Regions from separate parts of the Williamsia sp. R60 genome, predicted to be linked through region 1. Evidence: riboswitches for the same ligand, from Rfam matches in the RefSeq annotation. Region 1 holds a riboswitch; the other holds the start of a gene.
The links. Region 1 has a riboswitch for thiamine pyrophosphate ahead of thiO (glycine oxidase ThiO). Riboswitches for the same ligand answer to the same signal wherever they lie in the genome.
Positions count from the first base shown of each region.

Region 1 (9,085 bases):
CCAGCTCGCGCATGTTGGTGAGCGGGTTCTGGGTGCGCTCACGGGTCAGACTCAGTACTTCACGCCGGGTCAGGGGAGCGGGCCGATCGAACAGCGGCCGTCGGAAGCGGCCGCTGTACGGCTTCTCCGCATGCATGAGCCGGGTACGCAAAGAACTTGCGTTGCCGCCGGTCACGCGATCCCTTCTTCCTCCAGGCCCGCCTCGCGGGGCCAGGTCCTGATCGCAGATGAGTGGATGTGAAACCGACATTACTGCGAATCACCGAGCCCGTTGCGACAGTGCGGCCCTGTGTCACCCCGCCGGGGCAAGTAGCGTTGCACCGAGGTAGGTCGGCTGGGCGAGGAGGTGTCGCGTGCGGGGCGACGGCGACGGTTGGGTTTTCGACGCGGACGGATCGCGATATTGGGGACGGCATGGCGCCGCGGGCCTGTTGCTGTACACCCCGAGCGATACCAGTTCGGTCCTCGTTCTGCTGCAACATCGCGCTGTGTGGAGCCACCAGGGTGGCACGTGGGCACTGCCTGGCGGAGCCCGCGATTCACACGAGAGCGCGGTGGACACGGCCGTCCGTGAGGCCGACGAAGAAGCGGGGATCGCGGACGCCGAGCTCACCGTGCGTGACGAACTGGTGACGCACCGGGCGCCGAGCGGCTGGACGTACACCACGGTGATCGCCGAGGTGGCCGCCCCACTGGCCACCACCGCCAATCGCGAGTCGGTGGAACTGCGGTGGGTCAGCGCCGACGAGGTCAACGACCTGGCACTCCATCCCGCATTCGCTGTGAGCTGGCCCGAGCTGCGCAACAAGCTCAGCGCGTTCTCCCAATCCGACACCTGACCGTCCGACAACCGACCGCGGGGCGGGTCACTGCGCTGCGAGCGTTGCGCGTCGCGCCAAGTCGGCGAAGGCGGCGCGGAGTTCGGGCGGCCCCACCACCTCGATGTCGACGTCGAATCTGCACAGTCCGGCCGCCAGCGCCGCCCATGACCACGACCCCGACCGCAGTCGGCACCGCGAGGGTCCGAGTGACTCGACAACCCCATCGTGGGCGAATGTATGTACGTCCGTGGCGTCGGCGTGAAGGACCACATCACCGGTGCACGGCCAGCGGTCGGTGTTGTCGGTCGAACCCTTGAACCGGCCTTCCAGGAACGTGCCCACGTCACCCCCGGGGATGTCGCGACGGACGAACCGGGGTCCTGTCGGTGTCCTCGGAGACATGCGGTCCGCTCGGAAGACCCGCCAATCATCGGCGTCGGGATCCCACCCCACCACGTACCACCGGCCCAGCCGTGACACGAGGTGGTGTGGCTGCACCCTGCGGGGCGGACGCGCCAGGCCGGCGTCGTCACGATCGGTGTCCGTGTCGTCGGTACGGCCGTAATCGAAACGGAGTTCTTCGCCGCGTCGGATCGCGTCGCCGATGGCAAGCAGCACGTCGGTTACGGCTGTCGGTGGGTTGTTTCCCGCGAGGGGCGTGAGTTCGACCGCGTCGACTCGTGGCCGCAATCGGCTCGGCAGTACCTGCCGCACGGTGGTCAGTGCCCGAGCCGCAGATTCCCCGATGTCTGCGCCGGTGTTGGGTGCGGCCTGCAACGCGATCGCAATCGCGACGACCTGTTCGTCGTCGAACAGCATCGGGGGGACAACCGCGCCGGCGTCGAGCCGATAGCCGCCGTCGCGTCCCTTGGTGGCGCGGATCTCGTAGCCGAGTTCACGCAGCCGGTCCACATCGCGACGCAGGGTGCGCTCGCTGACATCGAGGCGGTCGGCCAGGAGCCACCCCGGCCAGTCGCGAGGTGCCTGGAGTAGCGACAGCAGCGACAGCAGTCGGCGCGAGGTACTCGTGGCGGGTGTCAGCGGCATGCCATCAATTCTGCCGGGATAAGCGGACAAACCCTGACCTATGAGGTGCGCACAGTGGGCACCGGACCGGAAAAGCCGGTGTCCGAGCCTCAAAGGAGCAGATATGACCTACAGCGCAGTCACCCACCTCAACTTCGACGGTGAGGCCCGGGCGGCTCTTGAGTTCTACCGATCGATATTCGGCGGCGAGATGACCGTCCTGACCTATGGCGACTTCGGTATGCCAAAAGATGCCCCTGGCGCCGATCGGGTTGTGTTCGGCCAGATCGTGGGGCAGGCCGGATTCGGTCTGATGGCCTACGACGCGCCCGCACCGGCCGAGCCCTCACGCGCAGCCGCGCCCACGCCGGTCACCAGGCGCGAGAATGAGATGACCCTCACGAACTCGCCGTTCTTCGTGTCGGTCCGGGGTGAGAGCGTCGATGAGGTCCGTGCCCTGTGGGACGGGCTCGCCGACCGCGCCGACATCGTCGAAGAGTTCGGCCCCGCCCCCTGGGCGCCGGCCTTCGGCATGCTCACCGATCGTTTCGGTGTCACATGGATCATCGACGTCGCAGCGCAGTATTGATCTGGCACAGGCCGTCGCCGATCTACCGGTGACCGACTCTCAGTAGAGCCGGTTGGCCCCCGCGATCAGAGCACTCAATGCCGACTCCTGACCGGTGCAGCCGTTCCCCATCGCCCAGGTGCGCCGGTCGTCGCGCTCGCACAGCAGGAAAGTGGCCACGCCGCCGGCGAAGTCGTATTGGTGGAGGCTGACGATCTCGACGCCGGCACCCAAGCGGTACAGCATGTCGGTGAGCGCGCTGATCGGTCCGGTCGCGGTCGCCGAGAGCGATCGGATGACGTCGCCGGTGGCGATGGTCGCCCTGCAGTGCAAGAGGTCTTGTGGGGCGGCCGACGCGGTCCAGTTGCCGAGACGAATCGGTCCGGTCGTCGGCGCGTAGGTGTCGGCGAAAGCTGTCCACGTCATACCGGCGGCCTCGGCCCGCAGCGGCGATGGCAGTGATCTGCCATAGCGGGAGGCAAAAGGATCGGGCGCGGTGGCCTGGGAATGTGGGGAGATCGGTGTATCTGGTGTGGTGAGAGTGTTCATCGACAAGGTCTTCCGGAGAAAAGGATGACCAGCAGGTAGCGCTCACGGCCCGCAACGGGGGGCCGGTCGGATCAGACCCCGCTGCGGTGAACTACGAGAATGCGCTTCATGATTCGCCAACCATAGTCCTCAGGATTTTGTCCTTGCAACCAGTTTGTCCTTCAAACGGCGGGCAGCGTTACAGGGATCGTCCGAGGCGGTGATCGCGCGCACCACCACGATGCGGTCGGCGCCGGCGTCGAGTACCTCCGCGAGTCGCTGTTCGTCGATGCCGCCGATGGCGAACCAGGGCCGCCGCGATGCCAGGTCGGCGGTGGCACGCACGAGGTCGAGACCCGGTGCGAAGCGGCCCGGTTTGGTCGGGGTGGGCCAGCAGGGTCCGGTGCAGAAGTAGTCGACCCCCGGCTGCTCGGCAGCGGACGTCGCCTGCTGGACATCGTGGGTCGAACGGCCGATCACCACGTCGTCGCCCACGATGCGGCGGGCCAGATTCACCGGCAGGTCGTCCTGCCCCAGGTGCAGTACATCGGCGCCGCTCAACGCTGCGATATCCGCTCGATCGTTCACGGCCAGCAGCGCGCCGTGGCGTGCGGTCACCTCGGCGAGCGCACCGAGGAGATCGAGTTCTTGCGCGGCTTCGAGGGGCCCGAACACGCGTTCACCAGCCGACCCCTTGTCACGCAACTGGATGACGTCCACGCCGCCGGCCAGCGCGGCGTCCGCGAACTCGACGAGATCGCCGCGTTCACGCCGGGCGTCGGTGCAGAGGTAGAGCTGGGCGGTGGTCAGGCGATCGCGGGCATTCACGATCGCCGAATCTACCTTCTGCCGAGACCATGGCCCGGCCTCCTGGCCGAACCAGCGGGCTGGCCTGCGGTCCGAACCGACGGAGTAGTCTGTCGGTCAGTACACACACGGGTGCCCGAGGGATGCGTCGGGCTGAGATCTGGGTCGCGAACCTGCCCATGACCGTTACACCTGATCCGGGTAATGCCGGCGAAGGAAGAAGGTGGGATGAAGTCTCTCGCAATCGTCGGTGGCGCCGTCATCGGTCTGGCATGTGCGGTTCGTGCCGCCGAATCCGGCTGGCAGGTAACCGTTTACGATTCAGGTCACCTCGAGCCGCAGCGTGGCGACGGGCTCGTTTCCACCGCGGCATCTCGGGTGGCGGCCGGGATGCTGGGCATTGCGGGGGAGAGTCGCACCGGTGACGACGTCTACCTCGCGTTTGCCGAACAGGCGATGTCGCGTTGGCCCGAGTTCGTCGACAGGCTGGGCGACGATCAGGTGGTCGCTGCCTCCTCGAGCCTGATGGTGGGTGTCGACAGCGCGGACGTCGGCGAGTTGGCCATGGTCGCCGAATGGCTGGCCCGACGCGGCCATCCGATAGAACCGTTGACCGGCAGGGAGATCCGCGCACTCGAGCCCGCGGTGTCGGGACGGGTTCGCAGTGGTTACCTGGCCCGGCGAGAGATGGCAGTGGACAATCGCCGCCTGCTGGCCGTGCTGGCCGACCGCGCGGCGACGTCGGGAGTACGGATCGAGACCACAACAGTGCACGACCTCGCGGAGATCTCCGCCGACCAGGTGCTGCTCGCCGCAGGTGTCGGGTCGGCCGCACTCTGGACCGGGCTCCCGGTCTATCCGTCCAAGGGCGAAGTTCTGCGACTCGGATCCACGCCCGGCGCACTGCCGCCACCGAAACACGTTGTGCGCGGCCGGGTCAACGGGCGGGCGGTGTACGTGGTGCCTCGGCCCGACGGCGTTGTCGTCGGGGCCACCCAGTACGACAGCGGGTTCGACCGGCGACCCGTGGCCGGTGGGGTGGCGGACCTGCTCACCGACGCCATCGAGCTCATGCCGTCATTGCGCGAGTACCACCTGCTCAGCGCCGAGGCGGGACTGCGTCCCGCAACACCCGACGGAATGCCACTCATCGGCAGGCTCGACGACCGGACGATCGTGGCGACGGGTCACGGTCGCAACGGGATCCTGATGTGCCCGGTCACCGCAGATCTGGTGGCAGACATCCTCTCCGGCAAGGAGATCGACCAACCAGCTACAGAACCAGGGAGATTCGCATGGCAACCGATGTAAACGTCAACGGCGACGACGTTCGGCTACCCGATGGGGCGAGCGTGCTGACATTGCTCGACCAACTCGACCTCCCCCGTACCGGGGTCGCCGTTGCCGTCGACGGCGTGGTTCATCCGCAGTCCCGTTGGGCGCAAGAGCTGGGGCCTTGTGAGCGGATCGAGATCCTCACGGCGGTGCAGGGTGGCTGAACAGCTCACGGCACCTGACGAATTGACTCAGGCGGGTACAGCTGCCGACGACTCCCTGGTGATCGCGGGCCGCGAGTTCACGTCCCGGCTCATCACGGGCACCGGCGGCGCCGCCAACTTGGCGATTCTCGAAGACGTGCTGGTCGCCTCCGGCACCGAGATGACGACGGTGGCCATGCGCAGGGTCGATGCCGGCGGACGCACCGGAGTGCTGGACCTGTTGCGCCGCTTGCAGATCGAGGTGTTGCCCAACACCGCTGGCTGCCGGACCGCCGCCGAGGCCGTGCTCACGGCCCAACTGGCCCGGGAGGCACTCGACACCAACTGGGTCAAGGTCGAGGTGGTCGGCGACGAACGGACCCTTCTCCCGGACGGACCCGAGTTGATCGAAGCGGTCGATCGTCTGGTCCAGGACGGGTTCGTGGTGTTGCCGTACACCAACGACGACCCGATCCTCGCGCGACGACTCGAAGACGCCGGAGCCGCCGCCGTGATGCCTCTCGGCTCACCGATCGGCACAGGGCTGGGCATCAGCAACCCACACAACATCGAGATGATCGTCGCGACTGCAGGCGTGCCGGTGATCCTGGATGCGGGCATCGGCACCGCGAGTGACGCGGCCCTGGCCATGGAGCTCGGTTGTGACGCGGTCTTGCTCGCTTCTGCGGTGACCAGGGCTGCCGATCCGGCCCGGATGGCTGCCGCGATGCGTTCGGCGGTGACCGCGGGCAGGCTGGCCCACGGTGCCGGCCGGATCCCCAAGCGGTTCTGGGCACAGGCGTCGTCGCCGCAGCTCGACAGCTGAGACCGCCGGTGAAGATCAGTCACAAGGATGAGGTGGGCGGCGGTGCTGCTCTGGCACACTGAGGGCCATGATCAGAGTTCAGGGCCTGACGAAGGTCTATGGCAAGAACCAGGTGGTCAGCAACCTCACGTTTGACGTGAAACCAGGTGTGGTGACCGGTTTTCTGGGTCCCAACGGTGCAGGCAAATCCACCACCATGCGGATGATCCTGGGACTGGACCGTCCCACGTCGGGTACCGCGACCATCAATGGGTTGCCGTACCGCGAGCTCAAGAGGCCGCTGACCCAGGTGGGCGCACTGCTCGACGCCAAGTGGGTGCATCCGAACCGCACCGCCCGTAGCCACCTGCGCTGGATGGCGGCGTCCAACGGGATCCCGAACCACCGCGTCGACCAGGTGCTGGCCGATGTCGGACTCACCGAGGTGGCGGGCAAGAAGGCCGGGGGCTTCTCGCTCGGCATGTCCCAGCGCCTCGGGTTGGCGGGTGCACTGCTCGGCGACCCAGGCGTCCTGCTCTTCGACGAGCCGGTCAACGGCCTCGATCCCGAGGGCATCGTCTGGATCCGAAAGTTCATGCGGGCTTTGGCCGACCAGGGTCGCACCGTGTTGGTGTCGAGTCATCTGCTCACCGAGATGTCGCTCACCGCAGAACATCTCGTCGTGATCGGCCGCGGGCAGCTGATCGCGGATGCGTCTGTCAAGGACTTCACCAGCAGCGCGCAGGTCACCGTCCGCGTGCGTAGTCCCAAACTCGGCGAACTGCAGGCTGCGCTCGCCGCGGCCGGGCTGCGTTCGGTGCCGGTGGCCGACGACGGGGCAGGCCCGTCGTTGCGCCTGGAAAACGTCACCACCGACCAGGTCGGCGACATTGCTGCGGCCAACGGCATCGGTCTCCACGAGCTCTCGGGCAAGACCGCTTCGCTCGAGGAAGTCTTCATGTCGATGACCGCGGGCGCTGTCGAATACCACGGCAACGACGCGATGGCCTTTCCCGGACAACAACAGTCGGTAGCGTCCTATCCTGCTCAGCAAGGTCAATTCGCTCCACCGCCACCGGGGTGGGGTCCGCAACCAGGTGTGCAACCGCCTGCGGGCCAACCGGGTTACGCGCAACCGGGTCATCCGCAATCAGGTTGGGACGAAGCGGGTCAGAATCAATCTGGGGGTAAAGCCTGATGCTCACCAACGCCGTAGCGGCAGAGCGCATCAAACTCGTCACCACCAAGTCGCCGTACTGGTGTGTCGGCATCGTCATCGTTCTCGGACTGGGACTGGCATTCCTCCTGGGGTGGGCCACAAATGCCGACAACACCTCGGACGGCGAAGTCAACGTCTCCGACTTCGTGGTCGGTACCACCGGATTCGGTGTCACGGTTCTCATGATCATGGCCGTGCTGGCGGTCACCAGTGAGTTCCGTTTCGGCACCATCCGGACGTCGTTCCAGGCGGTTCCGCAGCGTTACAACGTCCTGTTGGCAAAGGCGGCCGTATACGGCGGGCTGGCTGCGGCAGTCACGTTTGTGCTCACCCTCATCTCGGTACCGATCGGCAAGGCGATGTCGGGTTCCGACGTCGACCTGCTCGGTTCCCACGCCATCCGGCTGTATTGGGGCGTTCCGCTCTACGCATTCCTGGCTGTGCTGATCGGGTTGGGTATCGGTGCACTGATCCGCCAGACGGCCGGTGCGATCGTTGTCCTGCTGGTCTGGAGCCTGGTGCTCGAGAACGTGCTGTCGGCGATCCCGAAGGTCCAGGACGTTGCCGGACCCCTCATGCCGTTCCTGAACGCCAACCACTTCATCGATGGCCGTGAACTCGGATTCGATTGGTACTGGAACGAATACGGTTCGCTGTTCTACTTCATGGTGATCACCGCGTTGGTCTTCGGTGCGGCGATCTACGTGACCGACCGCCGCGACGCCTGACCAGACGACGCCGGGATCTCGCTAGATCTCGAGCCGCCAGAGCGGGTTGACCGGTCCGTGGCCTGCCCCCAAGGGGTAGGCCACGGACAGCGACTTGGTAACCCATGACTTCGCGAAACGGACGGCATCGGGTACCGAATAGCCGTGCGCCAGCGCGCAGGTGATGGCCGCCGCCAACGTGTCTCCGGCCCCGTGGTCGTGGCCGGTGTCGATTCTCGGAGCGGTGAGCTCGATGAAGTCCGTGCCGTCGAAGAGCAGATCCGGACTGTTCGGGTCCGACCGCAGATGACCGCCTTTGACCAGGGCCCACTGAGTACCCAGCGCATGTAGCGCGCGTGCGGCCTTCTCCTGGGAGACCCGGTCGGTGACGTCGATTCCGGTGATGAGCCGCACCTCGTCCAGATTGGGCGTGATCAGCGTGGCGATCGGGATCAGTTTGCCACGAAGCGAATCCATCGCCTCGTCGGCCAGGAGCTGGTCACCGTGCATGGACGCACAGACAGGGTCGACCACCAGGGGGATGGTCCGTCCGTGGCCGAGATCGAGCTCATCGGCCGCGCCCACCACCGCATCGATGATCTCGCCTGAAGCGAGCATGCCGGTCTTGGCCGCCCCTATCCCGATGTCGGTGATCACCGACCGCATCTGGTCGGCCACGACAGTCGGCGGAATCGGATGGAAACCGCTGACGCCCAGCGAATTCTGAACCGTCACCGCGGCGACCGCCACCGTGGCATGCACTCCGCACAAGGCCATCGTCCGCAGGTCGGCGTTGATGCCTGCGCCACCGCCGGAGTCGGTGCCGGCGATGGTCATCACTCGAACGGGTGTCTGCCCCAGCGGTACCCGGGGTAGGAGCTGCACGGCGTCGGTCATGGTGTCGAAAGTACGGGACCCACACCGGTCGCGGGTGCCGAGCCGGCTTCGGTGAGCGGCAGGTACACGGCCGCACCCTTTTCCATGAACTCGGCCGATTTGGCGGCCATGTCCGCGGCCAGTTTGCGGTCGATGTCGTCCTGGGTCACCAGGTTGTGCTCTTCGGCGTATGCGCGGACATCCGCGGAAATCCGCATCGAGCAGAACTTCGGGCCGCACATCGAACAGA
Region 1 is NZ_JBSSGR010000002.1:289,388-298,472, forward strand. Features, by position in the region: gene ACVWY6_RS08230 (hypothetical protein) at 1-136, opposite strand, end outside; gene ACVWY6_RS08235 (NUDIX hydrolase) at 354-839, shown strand; gene ACVWY6_RS08240 (helix-turn-helix transcriptional regulator) at 867-1,868, opposite strand; gene ACVWY6_RS08245 (VOC family protein) at 1,972-2,436, shown strand; gene ACVWY6_RS08250 (2-isopropylmalate synthase) at 2,476-2,964, opposite strand; gene thiE (thiamine phosphate synthase) at 3,094-3,774, opposite strand; TPP riboswitch at 3,869-3,988, shown strand; gene thiO (glycine oxidase ThiO) at 3,979-5,061, shown strand; gene thiS (sulfur carrier protein ThiS) at 5,046-5,249, shown strand; gene thiG (thiazole synthase) at 5,242-6,054, shown strand; gene ACVWY6_RS08275 (ABC transporter ATP-binding protein) at 6,122-7,231, shown strand; gene ACVWY6_RS08280 (ABC transporter permease) at 7,231-7,980, shown strand; gene thiD (bifunctional hydroxymethylpyrimidine kinase/phosphomethylpyrimidine kinase) at 8,002-8,856, opposite strand; gene thiC (phosphomethylpyrimidine synthase ThiC) at 8,853-9,085, opposite strand, start outside.

Region 2 (9,085 bases), on a different contig from region 1:
AGGACATCGATGAGCCCGGGAAGATGTTTGGTGATCTCCGGGCCGTCCAAGAACAGGGCCGGGATGGCCACCTGCCCGTCACGGCGAACCGCCAGCAACTGGTGGTCGGTGATCAGGTTGAGGATCTTGCTGTTCGAGAATCCCATTCGGGAGGAGACCTGCGACACCGACAACACCTCGACGTCAGCAGGCAGCGTGTCTTCGGAAAGCGGTACGGAACCCACGGGGACGAGGGTACCCAGGCGATGGTCAACGCGTCGAATCACCGGTCCGGGCGCGGGCGCCACACATGTTCCGTGATCTTTTCTCGACACTCCCTCGCTAGGGTGGACTCGTTGTTCGTGTCCCGCCCTGCCGAGAAAGGCCCAAGTTGGTGAACGCCCCGTCCGACGTGTTGCTCGGCGTCCTGATCGAGCGTCGCTATCGGATCGATGCGCTGATCGCCCGCGGCGGGATGTCGAGTGTGTACCTGGGCATGGATCTGCGCCTCGATCGTCCGGTGGCGGTCAAGGTCATGGATCCGCGTTTCTCGGCCGACCCGCAGTTCCTTGCCCGCCTGGAGTTCGAGGCCCGGTCGGTTGCCCGGCTAAAGGACCCCGGCCTGGTCGCGGTGTACGACCAGGGCGCGGACGGCGACTACGCATTCCTGGTGATGGAACTCGTCCAGGGCGGCACCCTGCGCGAGTTGCTGCGTGAGCGCGGACCGATGCCACCCCACGCGGTCACCGCGGTCGCGGCGCCGGTCCTGGGAGCACTCGGTGCCGCGCATCGCGCCGGACTGGTGCACCGCGACGTCAAACCCGAGAACGTCCTCATCTCCGACGACGGGGAGGTCAAGGTCGTCGACTTCGGTTTGGTCCGGGCGATCGCTGCCGCCGGGATCACCTCCAACAGCGTGATCCTCGGAACAGCTGCCTATCTCTCCCCCGAACAGGTGGAAACCGCGTCGGCCGACGCTCGTTCCGATGTGTACTCAACCGGCATCCTGGTGTTCGAGATGCTCACCGGCCGAACACCTTTCACCGGCGACACCGCCCTGGGTCTGGCCTACCAGCGGTTGCACAACGACGTCCCGCCGCCGGGTTCGGTGATCCCGGGTGTGCCCCGCGAGTTCGATGAGTTCGTCCTCACCGCGACCGCACGCAACCCTGCGGATCGCTATCGCGACGGACATCACATGCGCGAGGTACTCGACGAGATCGCGGACGATCTGCAGCTGCCCGCGTTCACCGTCCCGGCGCCGACCCGCTCTGCCGAACGCGAGACCATGGTCGCGTTCCGCGACCGCCAGCAACACCGTCCCGGGGCCGCCGTCGACCCGGACCTCACCGACCCGTTGCCGGCCAGAGCCGCCGCGCAACCCGACGTCCGTAATCCGACTCGTGTGCAGACACTTCCACCGGACACCCGGCATCCCGAAGGGCACGGACCGCCTCAACCGCCGACGCCCCCACCCGCATACGCCCAGGGCCCGCCGCCCGGCTCGCCCATGTTGCTGTCGCATGCCGCCGAGTTCGAGGAACGCCGGCGCAAGTCGCGCCGCAATGCGCTGATCTGGGTGCTCGTGGTGGTGCTGCTCGCCGCAACGCTCGGCGTCGCCGGGTGGTGGCTCGGGTCGGGTCGCTTCACCACCGTTCCGGAACTGAACGGGATGGACCGTGTGGCAGCGACCGAGGCGATCGAAGACGCCGGACTCGACGTGGTTGACAACCCGACGTTCGACAACGAGTTGCCGGTCGACCAGGTGATGGCCGTCGAGCCCGCGCCCGGCACGCGTGTCAGCAGATTCTCGGACGTCGATCTGTCGTATTCGGTGGGACAGCCCAAAGTCCCGGACCTCTCCTCGGGTGATCCGCTCGCCGTGGTCGAGAAACGTCTGCGCGACCGCACTCTCACACCCGTGGTTGCACGCCAGCAGTACAGCGCCACCGCGCCGAAGGGCTCGGTGGTCTCACTCAGTCCCAGTTCCGGCACCACGGTTGCGGTCGGCAGTGAAGTGCAGATCATCACCAGCAGAGGCCCCGAGCCGATCTCGGTGCCCGATGTGGCGGGACGCGATCAGGACGACGCCACTGCACTGCTCAAGACGGCGAAACTCAAGGCCGGCACCGTCCGCAAGGAGTTCAGCCCGGATGTCGACGGCGGCAAGGTGATCGGCACCGACCCCGGCGCGGGCACCCTCGCGGAGCCGGGCAGCACCGTCACACTCGTGGTGTCCGACGCGATCAAGGTGCCGGACCTGTCCGGCAAGACCCCCGACGAGGCGAGGCGGGTCCTGCAAGACGCGGGGCTGATCGCGCAAGACGGCGGCACGTCCACCGACGGTGACGCGAAGGCGGGCACCATCACCACGGCCAGCCCCGCCTTCGGGGCGCGGGTGGACCCTCGCGACCCGGTCGTGCGCATCTTCGTATCCGACGGCGTCGATGTCCCGAACGTCACCGGCGACACGGTCGGGACCGCGAAGAGCAAACTCGAGGCGGCCGGCCTCTCCGTGGACAGCCGGGGCCTGACGCGCTCGAGTGTGTCGCTCGTGGTCGGGCAGAATCCGGGTGGCGGTACCCGGGTGAAGCAGGGCAGTACGGTGCAGATCACCTCGTTCCCCTGAGGTTGCCCGACCGGCGAACATGCCCGGTCTCCTTCGAGTGGCCCGGTGTGATGTGATTGCCGGTGACACGGGGTGCCGAACACGTCGGCTGAGATCAGACCCGCTGTACCTGACCAGGTAATGCTGGCGGAGGGATGTCCATCGTGAATTCAGTTGCGCCCGAGAACGATTCCGATCACCGGCCACTGTCCGAGCAGATCGTCCTGGTGACCGGCGGGGCCCGTGGACTCGGCGCCGCCATCACCCGGGCGTTCGCTCTCCAGGGCGCGCGGGTGGTCATCAACTTCCACCGCAGCCAGGCGGCCGCCGACGCGCTCGCCGACGAACTGGGGGCCGGCCGATGCCTGGCCGTGCAGGCAGATGTCACCGATCGGAATGCCGTGCTGGACATGTTCGCAACCGCCCGTGCGCATTTCGGAGCTCCCGTCACCACCGTGATCAACAACGCGCTGATCGATTTCTCGTTCAACGGCGATGCACGGCCGGCAGTCGACGCCATCGAATGGCAGGCGTTCGACGCCCAACTACGGGGCAGTGTTGCCGGCGCCCTGCACACCACACAGGCAGCTCTGCCCGGGATGCGCGAGGCGGGATTCGGCCGCATCGTCACCATCGGGACCAATCTCGTCCAGAACCCGGTTGTGCCCTACCACGACTACACCGCGGCCAAGGCTGCACTGCTCGCGTTGACGCGGACTTTGTCGGCCGATCTCGGACCCGAGTCGATCACCGTCAACATGGTGTCCGGTGGCCTGCTGCGAACCACCGACGCCAGCGCCGCCACCCCCGAGGCGGTGTTCGATCTCATCGCCCAGAGCACGCCTCTGCGACGGGTCACCACTCCCGCCGAGTTCGCCGACGCGGTTCTGTTCTTCGCGTCACCGTGGGCACGGGCGGTGACCGGTCAGAACCTGGTGGTCGACGGCGGCCTCGTCAAGGGCTGAGACACCGACCACGACGTCGAGCGGGTTACCCCCGGAGCATCTCCGCGACGAGGAACGCCAGCTCCAGTGACTGCTGGGTGTTCAGCCGCGGATCACACGCGGTCTCGTATCGGCCGGCCAGATCCATGTCCGAGATGTCCTGTGCACCACCGAGACACTCGGTGACGTCTTCCCCGGTGAGTTCGATGTGCACGCCACCGGGATGGGTTCCCAGTGCGTGGTGGACCTCGAAGAAACCTTGCACCTCGTCGACCACGCGGTCGAAGTGGCGGGTCTTGAAGCCGGTGCTCGCCTCGTGGGTGTTGCCGTGCATCGGATCGCACTGCCAGATCACCTTGTGCCCGGTGGCCTCGACCGCCGCGACGATCGGCGGCAGCAGGTCACGAACCTTGCCGTTGCCCATCCGGGCGACCAGGGTGAGACGGCCGGGCACGTTGTGCGGATCGAGTCGCTCGACGTACTCGGCGGCGAGCTCGGGCGTGGTGCTCGGGCCGATCTTGAGACCGATCGGGTTGGAGATCAGCTCGGCGAAGGCGATGTGCGCTCCGTCGAGCTGTCGGGTCCGGTCGCCGATCCACAAGAAGTGCGCGGACAGGTCGTACAGCACCTTCTTGCCGCTGTCGGGGTCTTCCGGGTCGTCGGCCAGCCGCAGCATCGCACGCTCGTAGTCGAGCACGAGAGCCTCGTGTGAGGCGTAGATGTCTGCCGATTCCAGGTTCGAGTCGCGAACCCCGCATGCGTCCATGAACCGCAGCCCACGATCGATCTCCGAGGCGAGCGCCTCGTAACGCGCACCGGCCGGCGATGTGCGCACGAACTCCCGGTTCCAGTCGTGCACGCGGTGGAGGTCGGCGTGACCTGCGCCGGTGAGCGCTCGCACCATGTTCATCGCGGCACTGGCGTTGGCGTACGCCCGCACCAGTCGAGACGGATCGTGCTCTCGGACGGACTGTTCGGCGACGAAGCCGTTCACCATGTCGCCGCGGTAGGACGGCAGCCCCAGGGCATCGGTGTCGGACGAGCGCGGCTTGGCGTACTGGCCCGCGATGCGGGCCACCTTGACCACAGGCATGCTGGCGCCGTAGGTCAGCACCACTGCCATCTGCAGCAGGGTGCGGATGTTGCCCTTGATGTGCGGTTCGGTGTTGTCGGCGAAGGTCTCGGCGCAGTCGCCGCCCTGCAGCAAGAACGCCCGTCCCAGCGCGACCTCGGCGAGCTGCGCCTTGAGGCGCTCGACCTCGTTCGGCAGGCAGATCGGGGGGACACTCTCGAGCACCGTGCGCATCGCACGTGCCTTGTCCTCAGGCCAGCTCGGTTGCTGCAGCGCAGGCTTGTCCAGCACCTGCGCAAATCGCTCTGCCAGGTCTCCCGGCAGCGGCGGCAGTTCGGGCAGTTCTTCAATCGGAACGTCTACGGTCCAGTTCACCACGTGCCCAGCCTAATGCCCCGCGCGATCGAGCTGCCCCTCACCTCGGAACGCCTCGATGGCCAGCCACTTGTTCAGGTTGTGCCGGGCGTCGGCGAGCGCGTCGTGGGCGTCGTCGGGAGCCGGAGGCAATTCGGGACGGCCGCTCAATTCCCAGTGTTGGCGCAGCTCACGGGTGTACCTCGGCATCGACCGGGGCAGGGCGGTCATCGGTCCCCACAATTGGCAGAGCACCACGTGGTCGTAGGCGCCCACCCAGGCCCACAGCTCGATGCGGCCTTCCCCGGCGGTCAGGAACTCCAGCAGGTCGTCGCGGATGCGCGCGCGGCTACGCCATGCCTTGGACGCCGGCGACGGCAGCTTCGGCAGAACCTGTGCGCGCACCCACTGGCCGGCCCGGTCGGGATCGAACTCGGTGGACACCGCGTAGAACTCACGTCCGTCCTCGGCGACGACCCCGATCGACACCAATTCGATCGTTCGTCCGTCCTCGATGAACTCGCAGTCGTAGAAATAACGCACCGGCGGCTCAGGCGGCCGGCGATGTGTTGGTGGCGGGCGGCTGACCCTGCTTCTTGAGCGAGGCGGCGTACACGTCCACGTATTGCTGACCGCTCAAGTGCATCAACTCGTACATGATCTCGTCGGTGACGGCGCGCTCGATGAAACGGTTGCCCTCCATCCCCTCGTAACGACTGAAGTCGAGGGGCTTGCCGATCTTGACGGTGATGCGTCCGAACCGCGGGATCGTCGTCCCGGGCGGGTTGAGTTCGCTTGTGCCGATCATGGCCACGGGGATCACCGGGACACCGCATTCCATCGCGATCCGCGCGAGGCCGGTCTTGCCCTTGTAGAGTCGCCCGTCCGGCGACCGGGTTCCCTCCGGATACATCGCCATCAGGTCGCCGGTGTCGAGTTTGCGTTTGGCGGCCGTCAGGGCTCCGGCCGCGGCGTCGGCACCGGTGCGATCGATGGGGATCTGACTCGAGGCGTTGAAGAACCACCGCTGGAAGGCGCCCTTGGCGCCCGTTCCGGTGAAGTACTCGCTCTTGGCGAGGAAGTACATCCGCCGCGGCACCATCAGCGGCAGATAGAAACTGTCGACCACCGCAAGATGATTACTCGCCAGGATCGCCGGGCCCTTGGCCGGAAGGTTCTCCAGCCCTTCGACTTTGGGGCGCCCCAGCACTCGCAGCGCCGGCCCCATCAGGACGTATTTGAAGACCCAGTACCACATGTCTTCCCACTCTCCGACGAATCACTTCCGACCGCCACTGTCACCGACACCACATACGGACAAAACCTTACCCACCCCGCTGCGGTGGCGTCAGCGCCTGGCCTCGGTCCTCGCGATCTGGGCTGCGCCGATCATCCCGGCCGCCTCGCCCAGCTGGGTCCCGCGGATTCGCGCCATCCTCCGGTGTCCGGCACCGGTGAGCAACGCCGAGTAGTGTTCGCGCGCCTCGTCCAGGAACAGTCCCGAGGACGAACCGACACCGCCGGCGAGTACCACCAGGTCGGGGTCGAACACGTCACAGCACATCGCCAGCCCCAGACCCAGCCATCGGGCGAACTCGGCGAACGCCGCCAGCGCCAGCGCATCACCTTCGTGCGCCGCCGCCGCTATCCGCCGTCCGGTCAGCGAGCCGGGGTCGTCCGCGATGTCGCGGGCGAGTTTGCTGTTCCACATCCCGCCGTCGGCGATCAGCTCGACCACCGTATCGACCAGAGCCGTTCCGCTGCAATACCTTTCCCAACACCCGAACTTGCCGCACGAGCATGGCCTGCCGTCGGGCATCACCCGCAGATGGCCGAGTTCGGGGGCGACACCGAAGCTGCCGCGGTAGATCTCGCCGTCGAGCAACAACCCCGCTCCGATGCCTGTGCCGATCGCGATGACCAGCGTGTTGTGACCTCGCGCGGCCGCGCCGAAGTGATACTCGGCGACTGCGGCGGCGTTGGCGTCGTGTTCGCAGACCACCGGCAGTCCGATCCTGCGCGACATCTCCTCGGCCACACGCGCCTCGCGCCAGGGCAGATGAGGCGAGAAGCGGATGACCTGACGATCGCTGGTGAGGAACCCGGCGACGGCGAGACCCACCCCGATGACGTCCCAGCGTGCGGTCAGTTCGGCGACGGTGCGGTCGAGGCAGGTCTCGAGCGCGGACACCGTCGTGGGGGTCTGAGCCCGTACCGTGTCGTGCACCTGCCCCTGCTCGTCGACGATCGCGGCACGGATGCTGGTGCCCCCGATGTCGATACCGATCGCCATGTCCCCGCGCTGACCCTGACGGTTCGGCGTGGACTCGTGGGCACTCACGGATCACCCCGCGGGACGTCCCCCACCGGCTCGAACAGCACGGTGATGGGCTGATAGCCGGCGTCACGGGCACTCGTGCCGGCCGGACGGCGCGGCCCGGGTTCCGGACGCGCCCCGATGACCTGCTCCAGCGCCTGCTGAACCGCCTCGAGGATGGCGATCAACTGACTGAGCAGCTGCCACAACAGATCCCCGGCCTCGTCGATGATCGTGTCGAACGCCAAGCGGGCCTGACCGGCGAAGTCGGTGGCCACGAACGAGGCGCCGTCCCCCGTCGCGCCGGCCGCACGTCTCGCCGCTGCCCCGTTCTCGTCGAGCAGCACGGACGCGAAGTGGTCGACTCGCTCGAGGACACCGAGGACCAGGGTGCGCCAGGCCTCGGCTTCGCCACCTGACGGGGCGCCGCCGGGCCCACCTGCGGCCCTGCCCTGCTCGTCGCTCACGCCGGCCTTCTCTCGTTCGACTGCTTGCGCCATCGGACACTCTCGCGGTGCCCGCCATTCTTACTCATCTGTCAGTTCTGCGGCCACACATCGGGGTCCGGCCGAAAGCGTACGGTGAGGTCGCCGGCGTCCCAGAACGCGCCCAGGACGACGCAGCGCCGCAAGACCGACGGCAACCGTATCCGCTGCCGCACCCCGCTCACGGTGATCATCAAATCGTCGCCGCTACGGCCGAGCTGTAGTCCCGACGGGTCGGGAAGCGACTGCGTCCACGTCATCCGATAGACCGAATCGAGTCCGGCCCCGGACTCGCGTTCGACCCGCGCGGCCCGTGGACCCACCGCTGCCATCTGTCCCCCGGACAGATCGACGCCGAGCTTGCGCAACGACAGGACCGAATCGATCGGCCCGGACACCCACGGCACGCACACCACTTCGGCCTCGTCCTTGGTCGCCCGCAGATGATCGAGCGCCGCCGACTGGGCAGCGATATGATGGTCGAGCCACGAAGATCCGCCTGGCGCGTCCGCTGTGTGCGCGTCGACCGACAACACCTCGGGCAGAACACGATTGGCCAGGATGGTCGACACCGGCAGCCCCATCACCTGCAAGACGGCCCGGGCACGGTCCAGCGAGGCCGCACCGTCGCGGTCGACCCCGACCACCACGTGGACGTGAACACCGGACGCGTCGAACAGCAGCTCGTCGACGTCCGCGCAATCGCGCACCAGGGCATCGACCATCCCCACGACGCGGGCGATACGTGCGTTGTCCGCTGCGGCCGCCAGGCGCCGGTGACGCGGCCACAACCTCTCGATCATGTCGGCCACCATCTGCGGAACCCGCATGAGCTCGAAGGGATCGACACCACCGGACATGTCGATCACCACCTGCGCCCATTCACCCGACGCCGCCTCATCGCGAATCCGGCGCAGTGCCAGCAACGATTCGACCCCGGGCATCCCGAGGATCTCCTCGGGGTCCAGGCCGGACACCACCGCGCCGGCCCCGGGCACACCCGTACCGGTCAGTTCCCCAGCGGTCAGCGCAGAACGCACCGAACCCCACATCTGCGAGACCATCGCCAATGTGTCCAGTTCGAGTATGTCCACCTGTTGCGAGGCAGGGACAGGCTCGCCCGGCGAAGCGAACACGCCAAAGATCGCCGAGACGTCACGGAATCGGCCGAGTGACACCAGAAGCGTCTTCCCGCGTCGTCCGGACCCGCTGTGGTGTTGCGGCAGGCCGACGGCACCGGCGGCGGCAACCGTCGACGTTCCGGCACCACCCGGCCCGAGAACGAGGTGGATGGGCGCTAGATCGATCAGTCTTCGACTCTCTTCT
Region 2 is NZ_JBSSGR010000001.1:1,358,687-1,367,771, reverse strand. Features, by position in the region: gene ACVWY6_RS06155 (Rv2175c family DNA-binding protein) at 1-224, opposite strand, end outside; gene pknB (Stk1 family PASTA domain-containing Ser/Thr kinase) at 455-2,608, shown strand; TPP riboswitch at 2,667-2,760, shown strand; gene ACVWY6_RS06145 (3-oxoacyl-ACP reductase) at 2,752-3,552, shown strand; gene ACVWY6_RS06140 (class II 3-deoxy-7-phosphoheptulonate synthase) at 3,578-4,981, opposite strand; gene ACVWY6_RS06135 (polyadenylate-specific 3'-exoribonuclease AS) at 4,991-5,500, opposite strand; gene ACVWY6_RS06130 (lysophospholipid acyltransferase family protein) at 5,508-6,215, opposite strand; gene ACVWY6_RS06125 (ROK family protein) at 6,306-7,250, opposite strand; gene ACVWY6_RS06120 (hypothetical protein) at 7,295-7,774, opposite strand; gene ACVWY6_RS06115 (ArsA family ATPase) at 7,813-9,051, opposite strand; gene ACVWY6_RS06110 (SRPBCC family protein) at 9,066-9,085, opposite strand, start outside.
Region 2: linked by a shared signal. The riboswitch ahead of ACVWY6_RS06145 (3-oxoacyl-ACP reductase) and the one ahead of thiO (glycine oxidase ThiO) in region 1 are both predicted to bind thiamine pyrophosphate.